Regions from separate parts of the Streptomyces sp. SudanB5_2050 genome, predicted to be linked through region 1. Evidence: riboswitches for the same ligand, from Rfam matches in the RefSeq annotation. Region 1 holds a riboswitch; the other holds the start of a gene.
The links. Region 1 has a riboswitch for glycine ahead of gcvT (glycine cleavage system aminomethyltransferase GcvT). Riboswitches for the same ligand answer to the same signal wherever they lie in the genome.
Positions count from the first base shown of each region.

Region 1 (7,473 bases):
GGCAGGATGCCCTCGCGGGACATGCCGCGGGAGACGCACGCCTGCATCACGCGCCAGATCTCCAGCAGGCCCTCGCGGATCTCGTCCTCGTCGCGCCAGGCCCGCTCGTTCTCCAGCATCAGCGCGGAGATGGACAGGCCCGTCTCCCGGGCGAGGCGCAGCAGCTCGTCGCCGGTGCGGAAGGGGTACTTCAGCACGGTGTCGTCGAGCACGATGCGGTCGGCGCCCACCGCGTCCTCGTCGACGACGAAGCCGCCGCCGACCGAGTAGTAGGTCTTGGTCAGCACCTCGGCGCCCTCGGCGTCGTACGCCCACAGGGTCATGCCGTTGGCGTGGTAGGGGAGGGCCTTGCGGCGGTGCAGGACCATGTCGTCGTCGTAGGAGAAGGCGATCTCGTGCTCGCCGAGGAGGCTGATGCGGCCGGACGTCCTGATCGTCTCGACGCGGTCGTCGGCCGTCTCCACGTCCACCGTGCGGGGGGAGTCGCCCTCCAGGCCGAGCAGCACCGCCTTGGGCGTGCCGTGGCCGTGGCCGGTGGCGCCGAGCGAGCCGTACAGCTCGGCGCGGACCGAGGCGACGGAGCCCAGCAGCTCCTCGTTGCGCAGGCGGCGGGCGAACATGCGGGCCGCGCGCATCGGGCCGACCGTGTGGGAGCTCGACGGGCCGATGCCGATCGAGAACAGGTCGAAGACCGAGATGGCCACGGGGGACTCCTCAGAACGGGGGTGGTGCAGAGGTGGTGCTTCGGGGGGTGGGGTGCCGTGCCCGCTCGTGACGGGCACGGCACCCCTGTGCACACGCGGTGTCTACTTGTTCAGACCCGGGTACAGCGGGTGCTTGTCGGCCAGGGCCTTCACCCGGGCCTTGAGGGCCTCGGCGTCGTAGGACGGCTTCAGCGCCTCGGCGATCACGTCCGCGACCTCGGCGAAGTCCTCGGCCGTGAAGCCGCGGGTCGCCAGGGCCGGCGTGCCGATGCGCAGACCGGAGGTCACCATCGGCGGACGCGGGTCGTTCGGGACGGCGTTGCGGTTGACCGTGATGCCGACCTCGTGGAGGCGGTCCTCGGCCTGCTGGCCGTCCAGCTCGGAGTCGCGCAGGTCGACGAGGACCAGGTGGACGTCCGTGCCGCCGGTCAGGACCGACACGCCCGCCGCCTTCGCGTCGTCCTTCACCAGGCGCTCGGCGAGGATGCGGGCGCCCTCCAGCGTACGACGCTGGCGCTCCTTGAAGTCCTCGCTCGCGGCGACCTTGAAGGCGACGGCCTTGGCGGCCACCACGTGCTCCAGCGGGCCACCCTGCTGACCGGGGAAGACGGCGGAGTTGATCTTCTTGGCCAGCTCGGCCGTGGAGAGGATCACACCGCCGCGCGGGCCGCCCAGCGTCTTGTGGGTGGTGGTGGTCACGACGTGGGCGTGCGGGACCGGGTTCGGGTGGAGGCCCGCCGCGACCAGACCGGCGAAGTGCGCCATGTCGACCATGAGGTACGCGCCGACCTCGTCGGCGATCTTGCGGAACGCGGCGAAGTCCAGCTGCCGCGGGTAGGCCGACCAGCCGGCCACGATCAGCTTCGGCTTGTTCTCCTTGGCCAGGCGCTCCACCTCGGCCATGTCGACCTGGCCGTCGTCGCCGACGTGGTAGGCGACGACGTTGTAGAGCTTGCCGGAGAAGTTGATCTTCATGCCGTGGGTCAGGTGCCCGCCGTGGGCGAGGTTCAGACCCATGATCGTGTCGCCCGGCTTGAGCAGCGCGAACATCGCGGCCGCGTTGGCCTGGGCGCCCGAGTGCGGCTGCACGTTGGCGTGCTCGGCGCCGAACAGCGCCTTGACCCGGTCGATGGCGATCTGCTCGACCACGTCGACGTGCTCGCAGCCGCCGTAGTAGCGGCGGCCGGGGTAGCCCTCGGCGTACTTGTTGGTGAGGACCGAGCCCTGGGCCTCCATGACCGCGACGGGGGCGAAGTTCTCCGAGGCGATCATCTCGAGGGTGGACTGCTGGCGGTCCAGCTCGGCGTCGACGGCGGCGGCGACGTCGGGGTCCAGCTCGTGCAGGGGGGTGTTCAGAAGCGACATGCGGGCGTGACTCCTCAGCCGGCGGTGAAGGCGGTGTACTCGTCGGCGGAGAGCAGGTCGGCCGGCTCGTCCGTGATCCGCACCTTGAACAGCCAGCCGCCCTCGAAGGGGGCGCTGTTCACCAGCGACGGGTCGTTGACGACGTCCTCGTTGACCTCGGTGACCTCACCGGAGACGGGGGAGTACAGGTCGGAGACGGACTTGGTCGACTCCAGTTCGCCGCAGGTCTCGCCCGCGGTCACCGAGTCGCCGACCTCGGGGAGCTGGACGAAGACGACGTCACCGAGCGCGTTGGCCGCGTGCTCCGTGATGCCGACCGTCGAAGCGCCGTCCTCGGCGGCCGACAGCCACTCGTGCTCCTTGCTGTAACGCAGCTGCTGGGGGTTGCTCATGGCCTGAATTCTCCTGTACGCGGGAAAATGCTGGTGACGGGGGTGATGCGAGAGGGCCGCCGAAACCGCTGGTGAGCGGCGGTCGCGGGCGGCGGGCGCGCGGAGCGGCGGGGCCCCGCCGCCCAGTGTCTACTTCTGGCGCTTGTAGAAGGGCAGCGCCACGACCTCGTACGGCTCGTGGCTGCCCCGGATGTCCACGCCGACACCCTCGGTGCCCGGCACCGCGTGCGCGGGGTCGACGTAGGCCATGGCGATCGGCTTGCCCAGTGTCGGGGACGGGGCGCCCGAGGTCACCTCGCCGACCACCTCGCCGCCGGCGACGACCCGGTACCCGGCGCGCGGGACCCGGCGGCCCTCGGCGACCAGGCCCACCAGGACGCGGGGCGGGTTCTGCTCGGCCCGGGAAGCGGCCTCGGTGAGCGCGGCGCGCCCGACGAAGTCGCCCTCCTTCTCGAACTTCACCACCCGGCCGAGCCCGGCGTCGAAGGGCGTCAGCTCGGTCGTCAGCTCGTGCCCGTACAGCGGCATGCCCGCTTCCAGACGGAGCGTGTCGCGGCAGGACAGGCCGCAGGGGACCAGCCCGGCGCCCTCGCCCGCCTCGGTCAGCGCCCGCCACAGCTCCACGGCGTGCTCCGGCTTCACGAACAGCTCGAAGCCGTCCTCGCCGGTGTAACCGGTGCGGGCGATGAGCGCGGGGACGCCCGCGACCGTGCCGGGCAGTCCGGCGTAGTACTTCAGGCCGTCCAGGTCGGCGTCGGTGAGGCTCTTGACGATGGCCGGCGACTCGGGGCCCTGCACCGCGAGCAGCGCGTACGCGTCGCGGTCGTCGCGGACCTCGGCGTCGAAGCCGGCGGCCCGCTCGGTCAGCGCGTCCAGCACCACCTGGGCGTTGGAGGCGTTGGCGACCACCATGTAGTGGGAAGAAGTGGCCTCGGCCTCGCCGAGCCGGTAGACGATCAGGTCGTCCAGGATGCCGCCGTCCTCACGGCAGATCATGGTGTAGCGGGCGCGGCCCGGCTTCACACTGCCGATGTTGCCGACCAGCGCGTAGTTCAGCAGATCGGCGGCCTGGGGGCCGGTGACCGTGATCTCGCCCATGTGGGAGAGGTCGAAGAGCCCGGCGCGGGTGCGCACCGCGACGTGCTCGTCGCGCTCGGAGCCGTAGCGCAGCGGCATGTCCCAGCCGGCGAAGTCGGTCATCGTCGCGCCCAGCGCGCGATGCGTGGCGTCGAGCGCGGTACGGCGGAGTTCTGTACTGCTCATCGGTCGGTCGTCTCCCAGGACAGGACGGCACGGGCGAGGTCGTTCCTCCCCATCTGTCATCGGAACCTGAGAGGTTCGCCACGACCACCGGAGTACGGCGATCAGGGCTTGCACCTTGGGTGGGGCCGCCGTCGGGCGGCGGCCCGCTTTTCAGATGTGCCTCGCCCGCGCGGTAACGGTGCCTGAGAGATTCAAGGGAGGGACTTGCTCCTTCGGCGCCCCGGCGCGGCCGGGGACTCTCCCGCGCGGATTCAAACGGCCGGTATGCAGTTGGCGCCGCCATCATTGCACGCCCCGCCGATCCGTGGCAGACCGTGATCTGTAACCGGCCTGTGGCAGTAAGCGAACGAAAACGCGAGACCTGCGCATTACCTTCTCTTTACACTCGACGGGGATGGGAACTCGTGAACCGCCCCAGGGGAGGACGATCACGGTGAACAGGACCACGGCGTACGCCGCCACTTCGGGTCTCGCGCTGCCCGAGCAGCCCGTCGCCCCGGCCCCGGAGGCGTGCGCCGAGCTGCCCGCACCGGTCGTCCGCGACCTGCGGGACCGGGAGGGCCGCAGCCCGCACGCCCTGCTCTTCGGACCCCGGGACCTGGTGGTGATCACCGGTCTGCCCGGCAGCGGCAAGTCGACGCTGATGGAGCGCACCGTGCGCGGCACCCGCGTCGACTCCCAGGACACCCGCGACCGCTGGGAGCGCCGCATGCCGCGCTTCCTGCCGTACGCGCTCTACCGCCCCCTGGTCCGTCTCGCCCACTACGCCGGGCTGCGCAAGGCCGTGCGCTCCGGCGAGGGCGTCGTGGTGCACGACTGCGGCACGCAGTCCTGGGTGCGCGCCTGGCTCGCCCGCGAGGCCCGCCGCCGCGAGGGCACCCTGCACCTGCTCCTGCTCGACGTCGGTGCCGACGAGGCCCTGGCCGGCCAGCGCGAGCGCGGCCGGGGCGTGTCGCGGTACGCCTTCCTGCGCCACCGCACGGCCAACGCCCGCCTGCTGCGCGCGGTGACCGAGGGCACCCTGCCGGCCGGCTGTGCGTCGGCGATCCTCCTGGACCGGGCGGCGGCCGACACGCTCCACCGGATCGCGTTCACGGGGTGACGCACCGTAGGGCCCTGCGGTCGAACGGGTTAGCCTTTTCAGCCACAGCAGCGGTACCAGGCAGGCGGTAGGTAGGCAGATGGACTTCCCGGCACAGGCGCACCCCCACCCGCACGGCGGGTGGCCCGGCAACGAGCTGGAGGAGGTGCTGTCCGCGTCCCTCGGCGTCCCGTCCGCCGGCGGACGGATCGTGGAGGTGCTCGGCCGGAGCTTCCTGTGGATACCCCTGCCCAACGGCGGCGGACCGCACAGCGGTCCGCTCGACCTGCCCACGCTGGAGATCGAGGGCCAGGCCTACGTGCCGGTGTTCAGCTCCGAGGAGCAGCTCCGCCAGGTCGCCGGCGCGCAGATGGCGTACACCATCGCCCCCGCGGTCGAGTTCGCCCGGGGCCTGCCCCCGCAGGTCGGCGTCGTCGTCAACCCGGAGGGCGTGGTCGGCGTCCCGCTGCCGCCGCCCGCCGTGGCCGAGCTGTGCCGGGCCGGCCGCACCCCGCTGGACGGACCCGCCTCGGGCGGCCGGGTCCGCCTCTTCGAACCGGACTGGCAGGACGACCCGGTGGACTTCCTCGCCGCCGCCTCCGCCGAGTTCGCCGCCACCGGCGTCGTCCGCACCGCACGACGCTGCATGGCCGCCATCGAGACCGCCGACCCGGTCATGTTCGTCGGCGTCGAACTCGCCCACTGGGAGGGCGACGCCCGCGCCCTCCCCCTCGACGCCCTGGGCCGGGCCCTCGCCAAGGCCCCTCTCAAGACCCAGGTCAACCTGGTCCTCCTGGAGGCGGCCCAGGACCCGGTCTGCGACTGGATGCGGACGAACGTCCGCCCGTTCTACGACCGCGACCTGTGACACCGGCGGGGGCCGTGCCGGGCGGGGGAGGACGGACGGCACCCCCGAGCGCACAGGCGTCCCCCGCCCGGCGGAGCCTTAAGCTGGGTTCACAACAGGGGAACTTCTCGAAGGGGCGATACACGTGAGCGCCAGCGGCACCACGACCGGACAGGTCGAGCACATGCTGCGCCAGGTGACCCCCGGGCGCTACGACGCCTACGAGGCCCTGCTGCGCGCGCTCGCCACCCCCGCCTCCGGCCAGGTCTGGATGCTGCTCTGGCACGGTCAGGCAGGCTCCCCGGACGCCCAGTACGGGAAGATGGAGGTCGACGGCTTCGGGTACGCCCCCTGCGTCACCTCCGCCCAGGAACTCTCCGCCAGTGGCTGGAACCGCTCGTACGAGGTGGTCGACGGACTGGAGGTGGCCCGCGCCCTCTACCCCGACCACTACGGCCTGTGGCTCAACCCGCACGCCCCCGGCGGCGGCGTCGGCATCCCGTGGCTCGACCTGCGCCGCATCGCCTCCGGCCTGGACCGCCAGCCCGCCGGCCCCCTGCGCCTGTCCGAACCGGCCATCGAGATCCCGCAGTTCTACGCCCTGCTCGCGCAGAACGCCCACCGCACCCCGGCGGTCCGCGCACTGCGCCGCGCCTGGGTGCAGCCGGCGCTCGGGGCGCCCTACCTCGCCATCGGCCTCGACGTGTACGACACCTCCCCGCCGGCCGTCGACGCGGTGCGCGCCATGATGCAGCAGTCCGTCGGCGCGGTCCCGGAAGGTCTGCCGGTGTCGACGGTCGCGATGACGGACACCCACGATCCGGTCGCCATGTGGCTGCGCGCCCGCACCCGTCCGTTCTACGACCGCGAAGCCCACGGGGCCGCCCCCGCCCCGGCGCCCGCGGGCGGGTACGGATACCCTCCGGCACAGGGCCGGTACTGACGGTTCCGCGACCCGCCCCGCTCCCGGTGGGAGGACATCTTCGCGCGTAGACGAAGGCGGTTGGCGACACTGTGCCGTAGATGTCCCAACTCGTCCGCGTCCGGCCGCCGTTACCCACTGTCCGGATAACGGAACACCTCAAACAGCATCACGGTTGCGCATCCTTTCCCTGTCAAGTCTGGCTACAGATCGCCAAAGCGTTGAAGACTCCCGCAGCAAGGGGTGGCTGTTCGCCCCTGTGTACGACGGACTGATCACGCCGCTACAGCGGCAAGTGCGGGCCGGCTACCGCCGGTTGAGAGGGGTCCCTGCCAGATGACGGCACCATTGCACGAGCCGACCGCGGAAGCGGCCCCGAGTGCGGCCGAGGAGGCGGCGGTCGCCGGCGCCGAGGCCAAGGCGGTTCAGGGGCGCTCCCTCGGCCGCATCGCCTGGGAGCGCCTGAAGCGGGACAAGCTGGCCCTCACGGGCGGCATCGTCGTGCTCTTCCTCATCGTGGTCGCGATCCTCGCGCCCCTGATCACCTCCCTCTACGGCCAGGATCCCAACGAGTTCCACGAGGACCTGATCGACCCGCTGTTCGGCACCCCCACCGGCTCCCTGGGCGGCATGAGCGGCGAGCACTGGCTGGGCGTCGAGCCCGTCAACGGCCGCGACATCTTCGCCCGCATCGTCCACGGTGCCCGGATCTCGCTCCTGGTCGGCTTCCTGTCCGCCATCGTGGCCGTGATCATCGGTACCGTCCTCGGTGTCCTCGCCGGCTTCTTCGGCGGCTGGGTCGACGCCCTCATCAGCCGGGTCATGGACGGCCTGCTGGCCTTCCCGCAGCTGCTGTTCATCATCGCGCTGGTCTCGGTCATGCCGGACAGCATGCTGGG
Region 1 covers NZ_OZ186760.1:5,430,973-5,438,445, forward strand. The annotation lists gene ACFZP7_RS24325 (L-serine ammonia-lyase) at 1-704, opposite strand, end outside; gene glyA (serine hydroxymethyltransferase) at 807-2,069, opposite strand; gene gcvH (glycine cleavage system protein GcvH) at 2,084-2,461, opposite strand; gene gcvT (glycine cleavage system aminomethyltransferase GcvT) at 2,591-3,724, opposite strand; glycine riboswitch at 3,885-3,978, opposite strand; gene ACFZP7_RS24345 (AAA family ATPase) at 4,158-4,826, shown strand; gene ACFZP7_RS24350 (enhanced serine sensitivity protein SseB) at 4,906-5,673, shown strand; gene ACFZP7_RS24355 (enhanced serine sensitivity protein SseB C-terminal domain-containing protein) at 5,798-6,595, shown strand; gene ACFZP7_RS24360 (ABC transporter permease) at 6,911-7,473, shown strand, end outside.

Region 2 (7,473 bases), 4.0 Mb from region 1:
TGGTGCAGGAGCCCAGCGGGATCATGCCGCGGTCCAGCGCGTAGTCCCGGTCGGCGAGGCGGCGCAGGTAGCGCAGCATCGCCGTCTCGGAGCGGTGCTGGTGGAAGACCGGGTGGGTGAGGAAGTCGTCGGTGCGCAGCAGCGCCTCGGGCAGCGTCTCCTCGGTGGCGGCGTCCAGCGCCTCGATGTCACCTTCGACGCCGAAGGCGTTCCACACGCCGCCGACCTGGGCGCGCGTGGTGGTCTCGTCGCAGGCGAACGAGACGTGGTCGGCGTCGACGAGGCGCAGGTTGATGCCGTTCTCGCGGGCGGCGTGGACGATCGCGTCGGCCCGGCCGGGCACCCGCGCGGTGACCGTGTCGAAGTAGGCGCCGTGCACGATCTCGACGCCGCCGGCCGCGAGGCCCGCGGCGGTGACGGAGGCGTAGCGGTGGGTGCGGCGGGCGATGGCCCGCAGCCCCTCAGGGCCGTGGTAGACGGCGTACATGCCGGCCATCACGGCGAGCAGCACCTGGGCGGTGCAGATGTTGCTGGTGGCCTTCTCGCGGCGGATGTGCTGCTCGCGGGTCTGCAGGGCCAGGCGGTAGGCCTTGTTGCCGTCGGCGTCCACGGAGACGCCGACCAGGCGGCCCGGCAGGCTGCGGGCGAACTTCTCGTGCACCGCCATGTAACCGGCGTGCGGTCCGCCGAAGCCCATCGGCACACCGAAGCGCTGGGTCGTGCCGACCGCGATGTCCGCGCCCAGTTCGCCGGGCGAGGTGAGCAGCGTGAGGGCGAGCAGGTCGGCGGCGACGGTGACGAGGGCACCCAGCTCGTGCGCCCGGTCGATCACCGGCTTGATGTCGCGGACGGCACCGGAGGCGCCCGGGTACTGGATCAGGACGCCGTTGATCTCCCGCTCGGCGACCTCGGCGGGGATGCCCTCGGCGAGGTCGGCGACGACGACCTCGACCCCGGTCGGCTCGGCACGGGTCCGGATGACGGCGATGGTCTGCGGCAGGGCGTCCGCGTCGACCAGGAAGAGGCCCTTCTTGTTCTTGCCCATGCGCCGGGACAGCGCCATCGCCTCGGCGGCGGCGGTGCCCTCGTCCAGCAGCGAGGCGCCGGAGGTGGGCAGGCCGGTCAGCTCGGCGACCATCGTCTGGAAGTTCAGCAGGGCCTCCAGACGGCCCTGGGAGATCTCCGGCTGATACGGCGTGTACGCGGTGTACCAGGCCGGGTTCTCCATGACGTTGCGCAGGATCACCGGCGGGGTGAACGTGCCGTAGTAACCCAGGCCGATCATGGAGTCGAGGACCTGGTTGCGATCGGCCAGCGAGCGCAGCTCGGCCAGCACCTCGGCCTCGGAGCGGGCACCGGGCAGGTCCAGCGCGTCGGCGTTCTTGATCACATCCGGCACCGCGGCGGCCGTCAGCTCGTCGAGCGAACCGTAACCGACCTGCGCGAGCATCTTGGCCCGGGCCTCGTGGTCGGGGCCGATGTGGCGCTGCTCGAACGGCATGGCCTGTTCGAGTTCGGTGAGCGGGGTGCGATGGGCGGTCATTGCGGAGGCCTCCTGGTCTGACGACCTGCGAGGGGCACCACGGCGCGGGTACCCGGACGGCCTCCCCCTCTGTCATCTCGACCTGAGAGCTTCACCGGGGGCCCGAGGGCTCTCCCGGCTTTCACCGTCGGTGAGAGCGGAAGCCGTCGACACCCGCCCTGCTTTCCAGAGTGACCTCGTCCGTGCGGTACGTGAGCCTGAGAGATTCCGGGGAGGATTTGCTCCTTCGGCGCCTCCGGTGATGCCCGGAGGACTCTCCCGCACGGGGTCAGCAGCCGTTGCCAGAGTACCAGCGAGGTCGCCGCACGGACCTTCGAGTGGCCGAGCGGCCCTATGTGCTCTTTCGTAGTGACTACGGATGATTTCGGCGGCTGGCGGGTCGGCTGGTGCACGACCCCAGTACGACCATGTGGAGGGCCCGTGCGTACCGAGATAGACCCGCGCAACCTGATCGGCCGCAAGGCGTTCGACCGCAACGGCGCCCGGATCGGCACCGTCGACGAGGTCTATCTCGACGACGCCACCGGCGTCCCCGAATGGGCGGCCATCCGCACCGGTCTGTTCAGCAGGGACGCGTTCGTGCCCCTGGAGCCGAGTGAGCTGGTGGACGGCGCGCTGCGGGTGCCCTTCGACCGCTCCCTCATCAAGGAGGCCCCCGACTTCGGCGTCGGCCGCCACCTCTCGCCGGAGCAGGAACTCCAGCTCTACCACCACTACGGCCTGGACGTGGCCTCCCCTCCCCCGCCGCCCGACCACGACTTCGGCAAGCTGGCCGGCCGGGGCAAGGAAGACGCCTGACGCTCGGACCCGCGCCGCCGGCCCGCCGCACCGCCCGTCAGCCGGGCAGCCGGGCAGCCGTCAGCCAGCAGTCGGCAGTCGGCAGTCGGCAGTCGGAGACGCACGTCCCGCGGGGTCCGGCCCCGCGGCTGCCGGGCCGGTCACTCCCCCGGCCCCGGACCCGGCCCGGGCATCGGCCCCGGGGCATCCCGACCCCCGTCAAGTCCCAGGACCTGTCTCCACCTCGGCCCTCGACCCCGTGCCGGCCCAGGCCGCATCGGCGGCTGCCCCGGACGCCCCGTGGATCTCGGACGCCGGCCCGGGGCCGCCGGGTCTGCACGGGACGGCCGCGACCATGGGGACCGGCGGCACCAGCGGCAGCGGATCCGCCGGAGTCAGGTCCGGGTCGTCGACCGGGAAGGTCCGGACGCGGCCGGTCTCCGAGTACGGCGTCTCGAAGCGCACGGTGACCCGGCCGAGGCCGCTGCCCTGCACCCAGCCGTGCCCGTGCTCCGTGTGCCGCACGTCGTGCCCGGCCGGCCACCGGCGCTCACCGGGTGCCGGGCGCTGTTCCGCGGCCGGCTCGGCCGTGGTCTCGGAGTCGTCGGCGATCTCGGCGGCACGGTCTCCCGCCGCCTGTGCGAAGAGGTCCTCCTGCGTGTAGTCGGCGAGCCCGGTGACGCCGACGCCCAGCAGGCGCACCCCGCCCGTGGTGTCCACCAGGTCCAGCAGGCGGGCCGCCGCCTCCCGCACCACCGCCGGGTCGTCCGTCGGCCCGCGCAGCGTCTCCGACCGGGTCAGCGTGGAGAAGTCGTACCTGCGCACCTTGAGGACGATGGTCCGCCCGGACAGCCCGGAACCCCGCAGCCGGCGCACACACCGGTCCGCCAGCCGCCGCACCTCCATGCCGACCCGCGTGCGGTCATGGATGTCGATGTCATAGGTGTCCTCCACCGACACCGACTTGGTCTCCCGCTCGGCCACCACCGGCCGCTCGTCGCGGGCCAGGGCCATGGCGTACAGGGCGTGCCCGTGCGCCTTGCCCAGCAGTCGCACCAGCTCGTCCTCGCCCGCCTCGGCGAGTTCGCCGACCGTGGTGATCCCGGCCCGCCGCAGATGGTCGCCGGTGGCCGGGCCGACGCCGGGCAGCGTGCGCACGGACATCGGCTCCAGCTTGGCCCGCTCCGTCCCCGGCGGGATCAGGACCAGCCCGTCGGGCTTGGCCTCCTCCGAGGCGATCTTGGCCAGCATCTTGGACGCGGCCAGCCCCACCGACCCGGTGATGCCGGTGACCGCGCGGATGTCCGCGCGCAGCTTCTCCCCCGCCAGCCGGGCCGAGGCCGCGTCCCACGCCGCCCCGCCCGCCTCCAGGTCCACGAACGCCTCGTCCAGGCTCAGCGGCTCCACCAGCGGCGACAGGGCCCGCAGGAGCCGCATCACCTGCTCGCTGATCGTCCGGTACAGCTCGAAGCGCGGGACGAGGTACGCGGCGTTGGGAGCGAGGCGCCGGGCCTGCCCCATGGGCATCGCCGAGTGGACACCGAAGACCCGCGCCTCGTACGAGGCGGTGGCCACCACCCCGCGCGGCCCGAGGCCACCCACGACCACGGCCTTCCCCCGCAGACTCGGCTTGGACGCCTGCTCCACCGAGGCGAAGAAGGCATCCATGTCGAGATGCAGGATCGTGGGCGCGGTTCTCACGCTTCCGATGGTGCCCTACGCCACTGACAACGCCCCGTCCGCGCGCGGCGTCGTTCAGACCGCCCGGTTGCGCCGCCGCGCCAGCTCGTCGGCGGGATTGTGCCCGACCAGGGTCTCGCCCGTGTCGATCCGCTCACCGTGCAGCTGGGACAGCGCGCTCTCCACGTCCCGCCACACCACTCCGACGGCGATGCCGAAGATGCCCTGGCCGCCCTGGAGCAGGGCGTGCACCTCGTCGGGAGAGGTGCACTCGTAGACCGTGGCGCCGTCGCTCATCAGCGTCATCCGCTCCAGGTCGCGGAAACCGCGCTCCCTGAGGTGCTGGACGGCCGTGCGAATGTTCTGCAGGGAGACACCGGTGTCGAGGAAGCGCTTGACGATCTTCAGCACCACCACGTCGCGGAAGCTGTACAGACGCTGGGTGCCGGAACCGTGCGCGGGTCGCACACTGGGCTCGACGAGGCCGGTGCGGGCCCAGTAGTCGAGCTGCCGATAGGTGATGCCGGCGGCCGCGCAGGCCGTCGGTCCCCGGTAACCGATCTGGTCGGACGCCATGGACGTCGCTCCTCCGCCACTCGGCACCGCCGCCGGGCGCTGCGGAACCGGGTCGGCCGCGCCGTGCTGCGGATAGCCCCCGCCCGCACGCAACCGGGTGCCGGGGGGAGGGTACGGACCACCCGCCCCGAGGCTGTGCCCGGGGCCACCCCCAGCCGTACCGTCGCCGCTGATCCTCACGCCGACCTCCGTCCTTGACCTGCCTCCTCGACGGTAGGCAGTCACCAAGGGTGCGTCAACGATCGCCACACTCGGCACGCCGAGTGATAATCACCCTACGAGTGGTTTCCCGTGCCCATCGCGGGGAAAGGCTAGCCGAATGTGCTCGGAGAGGGCCGTGCGCCGCCTCCGGCGTCCCGGCCCACGCGGCTCACTGGTTGCTGGTCCCGAAGTCCTCCGGCGAGATCTGGTCGAGGAACTCGCGGAACTTCTCCACCTCGTCCTCCTGCTCGTCCGGGATGGCGATCCCCGCGTCGTCGAGCACCGTGTCGCTGCCGTAGATCGGCGTTCCGGTGCGCAGCGCCAGCGCTATCGCGTCCGAGGGCCTCGCGCTCACCTCGACGCCGCTGGCGAAGACCAGCTCGGCGTAGAAGACGGAGTCCCGCAGGTCCGTGATGCGCACTTCCGTGAGCTCCTGGCCCACGGCTTCCAGCACGTCCTTGAACAGGTCGTGAGTCAGCGGGCGCGCGGGAGCCATGCCCTGCTGTGCGAAGGCGATCGCCGTCGCCTCCCCCGGGCCGATCCAGATGGGCAGGTAGCGTTCGCCCCCCACCTCGCGCAGCAGCACGATCGGCTGGTTGGAGGGCATCTCGACCCGGACACCTACGACATCGAGCTCGTTCACACAGCAACCCTAGGCCGTACCCGGGACATTTGGGTAGTCGGGCCGGGCCCGGGTGGGCGATCCGGCCGCGGACCGGAGCCCGTGCGCCACGGCGGTCAGGACGTGTCCGGGGCCCGTCGAGGCGCGTCGGGACGGGACGAGGGTGTGATCAGGGCAGCCGCACGCCCAGGGCCGTCTGCACCAGCGCCGCGTGCAGCTTCACCGCCAACCCCGCCAGTTCCTTGGTGCGGGCCTCGGCGTGGGCCCGGGTCTGCGGGTTGCGGTGACGCTTCAGCGGCGCCACCACCTGGTCCACCAGACCGGCCTCCCGGTCGGCGGCGGCCTTCATCACCCGCAGGTGCCGCGGCTCGATGCCGAACGCGCCCAGCTGGACCACCAGCGAGGCCACGGTCACCGCCTCGGCGTCGTAGCTCCCGTCGGGCAGCGGGGCCAGGAGCCCGTAGGACTCCCATTCCTCCAGTTCCCGCTCGCCGATATCGGCGGCGGCGAGCAGTTCCTCGCGGCCGATCCGGGCCACGGTGGGCCCCTCGGCCGGCTCCTGCGCCGGCTCTCCGTCCCGCTGCCTGCCCAGCGCGGGCAAGGGGACGGCCTCACCGCGCTCCATGGCGTCCAGGTGTTCCCGGATCACCTTCAGCGGCAGGTAGTGGTCGCGCTGCATGCGCAGCACCCGGGCGAGACGCTCGACGTCGTGGGCGCTGAACTTCCGGTACCCGGCCGGCGTCCGCCGCGGCTCGACGAGCCCCTCCGACTCCAGGAAACGGATCTTGGAGATGGTGATGTCGGGAAACTCGTCACGCAGCGCGTTCAGCACCGCGCCGATGCTCATCAGCCCACTGTCCGGGGCGACGGTGCCGTTCCCGGCACCGCCGCTCGGTGTTTGAAGCATGGACCTTCCCTGGGGGTTCCCCGGGCGATGGCCCGGGGGCGGTCAGTAGCCCCGCTGGCTCGCGTAGAAGACCAGCCGGTACTTGCCGATCTGCACCTCGTCACCGTTCGACAGGGCGACCTGGTCGATGCGCTCGCGGTTGACGTACGTGCCGTTCAGGCTGCCGACGTCGGCGACCGTGAACGAGCCGTCGTGGCTGCGGCGGAACTCCACGTGCCGGCGCGAGACCGTCACGTCGTCCAGGAAGATGTCGCTCTGCGGGTGACGCCCGGCGGTGGTCAGCTCGCCGTCCAGCAGGAAGCGGCTGCCCGAGTTCGGGCCGCGGCGCACGACCAGGAGCGCGGAGCCCAGCGGCAGCGCGTCGACGGCGGCCTGCGCCTCGGGGGACAGCGACGGCATCGCGGTCTGGCCGGTGGCCTCGGCGTCGTACGCCTCCAGGCCCGAGATGGAGATCGTGGAGGTCGTCTCGGAGGCACGCTCCGGAACGGCTCCGGGGCGCAGCGGCGCGCCGCAGTTGGAGCAGAAGCGGCTGTTCTCCGCGTTGCGGTTACCGCACCTCGTACAGACCAGGGCCGACATGGACGGATCCTCCTGCCGCGGCTGCCCCGCCGGGGCATTCGACGCGTACGGGCCGGGAGCGAACCCTCCACCCGCACCTGAGGCTGACGGTTGGCCGAAACCTATGCCGCCGGACTGCGCAGGGTCAACAGACGCCGCGCCCTGACCACCGGAAATGTCACCGCCCGGACCAGCGACCTGGTCCCGGAACATCGGGCGCCCGCCCTCCGCGTCGGGCTGTGCCCGATGGCGAGCGGTCGCGTTCTCGCGGCCCTCTCGCGCGCTCTTGCCGAACAACTTCGCAAACAACTTCACGGGCGATTCCCCTTGACCGAAACAGACCCGCCCGTGGGGCAGGACGAACCCTGACTGAACGTACTGGCCGACCCGGACACCTTCACAACGTCCGTCTCCACCAGACAGTTTCCACCACGCACCACCCAATCGGTGCGCCGACCCCCCGCAACCTCATGCCCTCGCCGGATGCCCCCCATGCACCGCCGGTTCACTGGGAGGACGACCGAGCGTAGTCAGGCCGCTTCGCCGCTCGCAAGGCGTCCACGACGATCTTGCTCGACCTCTCAACAGTAACGGTGGCCTGTTCCTTCT
Region 2 covers NZ_OZ186760.1:1,445,865-1,453,337, forward strand. The annotation lists gene gcvP (aminomethyl-transferring glycine dehydrogenase) at 1-1,543, opposite strand, end outside; glycine riboswitch at 1,719-1,814, opposite strand; gene ACFZP7_RS06380 (PRC-barrel domain-containing protein) at 1,964-2,341, shown strand; gene ACFZP7_RS06385 (DNA polymerase IV) at 2,540-4,021, opposite strand; gene ACFZP7_RS06390 (MerR family transcriptional regulator) at 4,076-4,756, opposite strand; gene ACFZP7_RS06395 (bifunctional nuclease family protein) at 4,947-5,420, opposite strand; gene ACFZP7_RS06400 (MerR family transcriptional regulator) at 5,569-6,306, opposite strand; gene ACFZP7_RS06405 (FHA domain-containing protein) at 6,349-7,308, opposite strand; gene ACFZP7_RS06410 (DUF881 domain-containing protein) at 7,370-7,473, opposite strand, start outside.
Region 2: it holds a riboswitch for glycine, as region 1 does, so the genes downstream of both, gcvP (aminomethyl-transferring glycine dehydrogenase) here and gcvT (glycine cleavage system aminomethyltransferase GcvT) in region 1, are expected to answer to the same signal.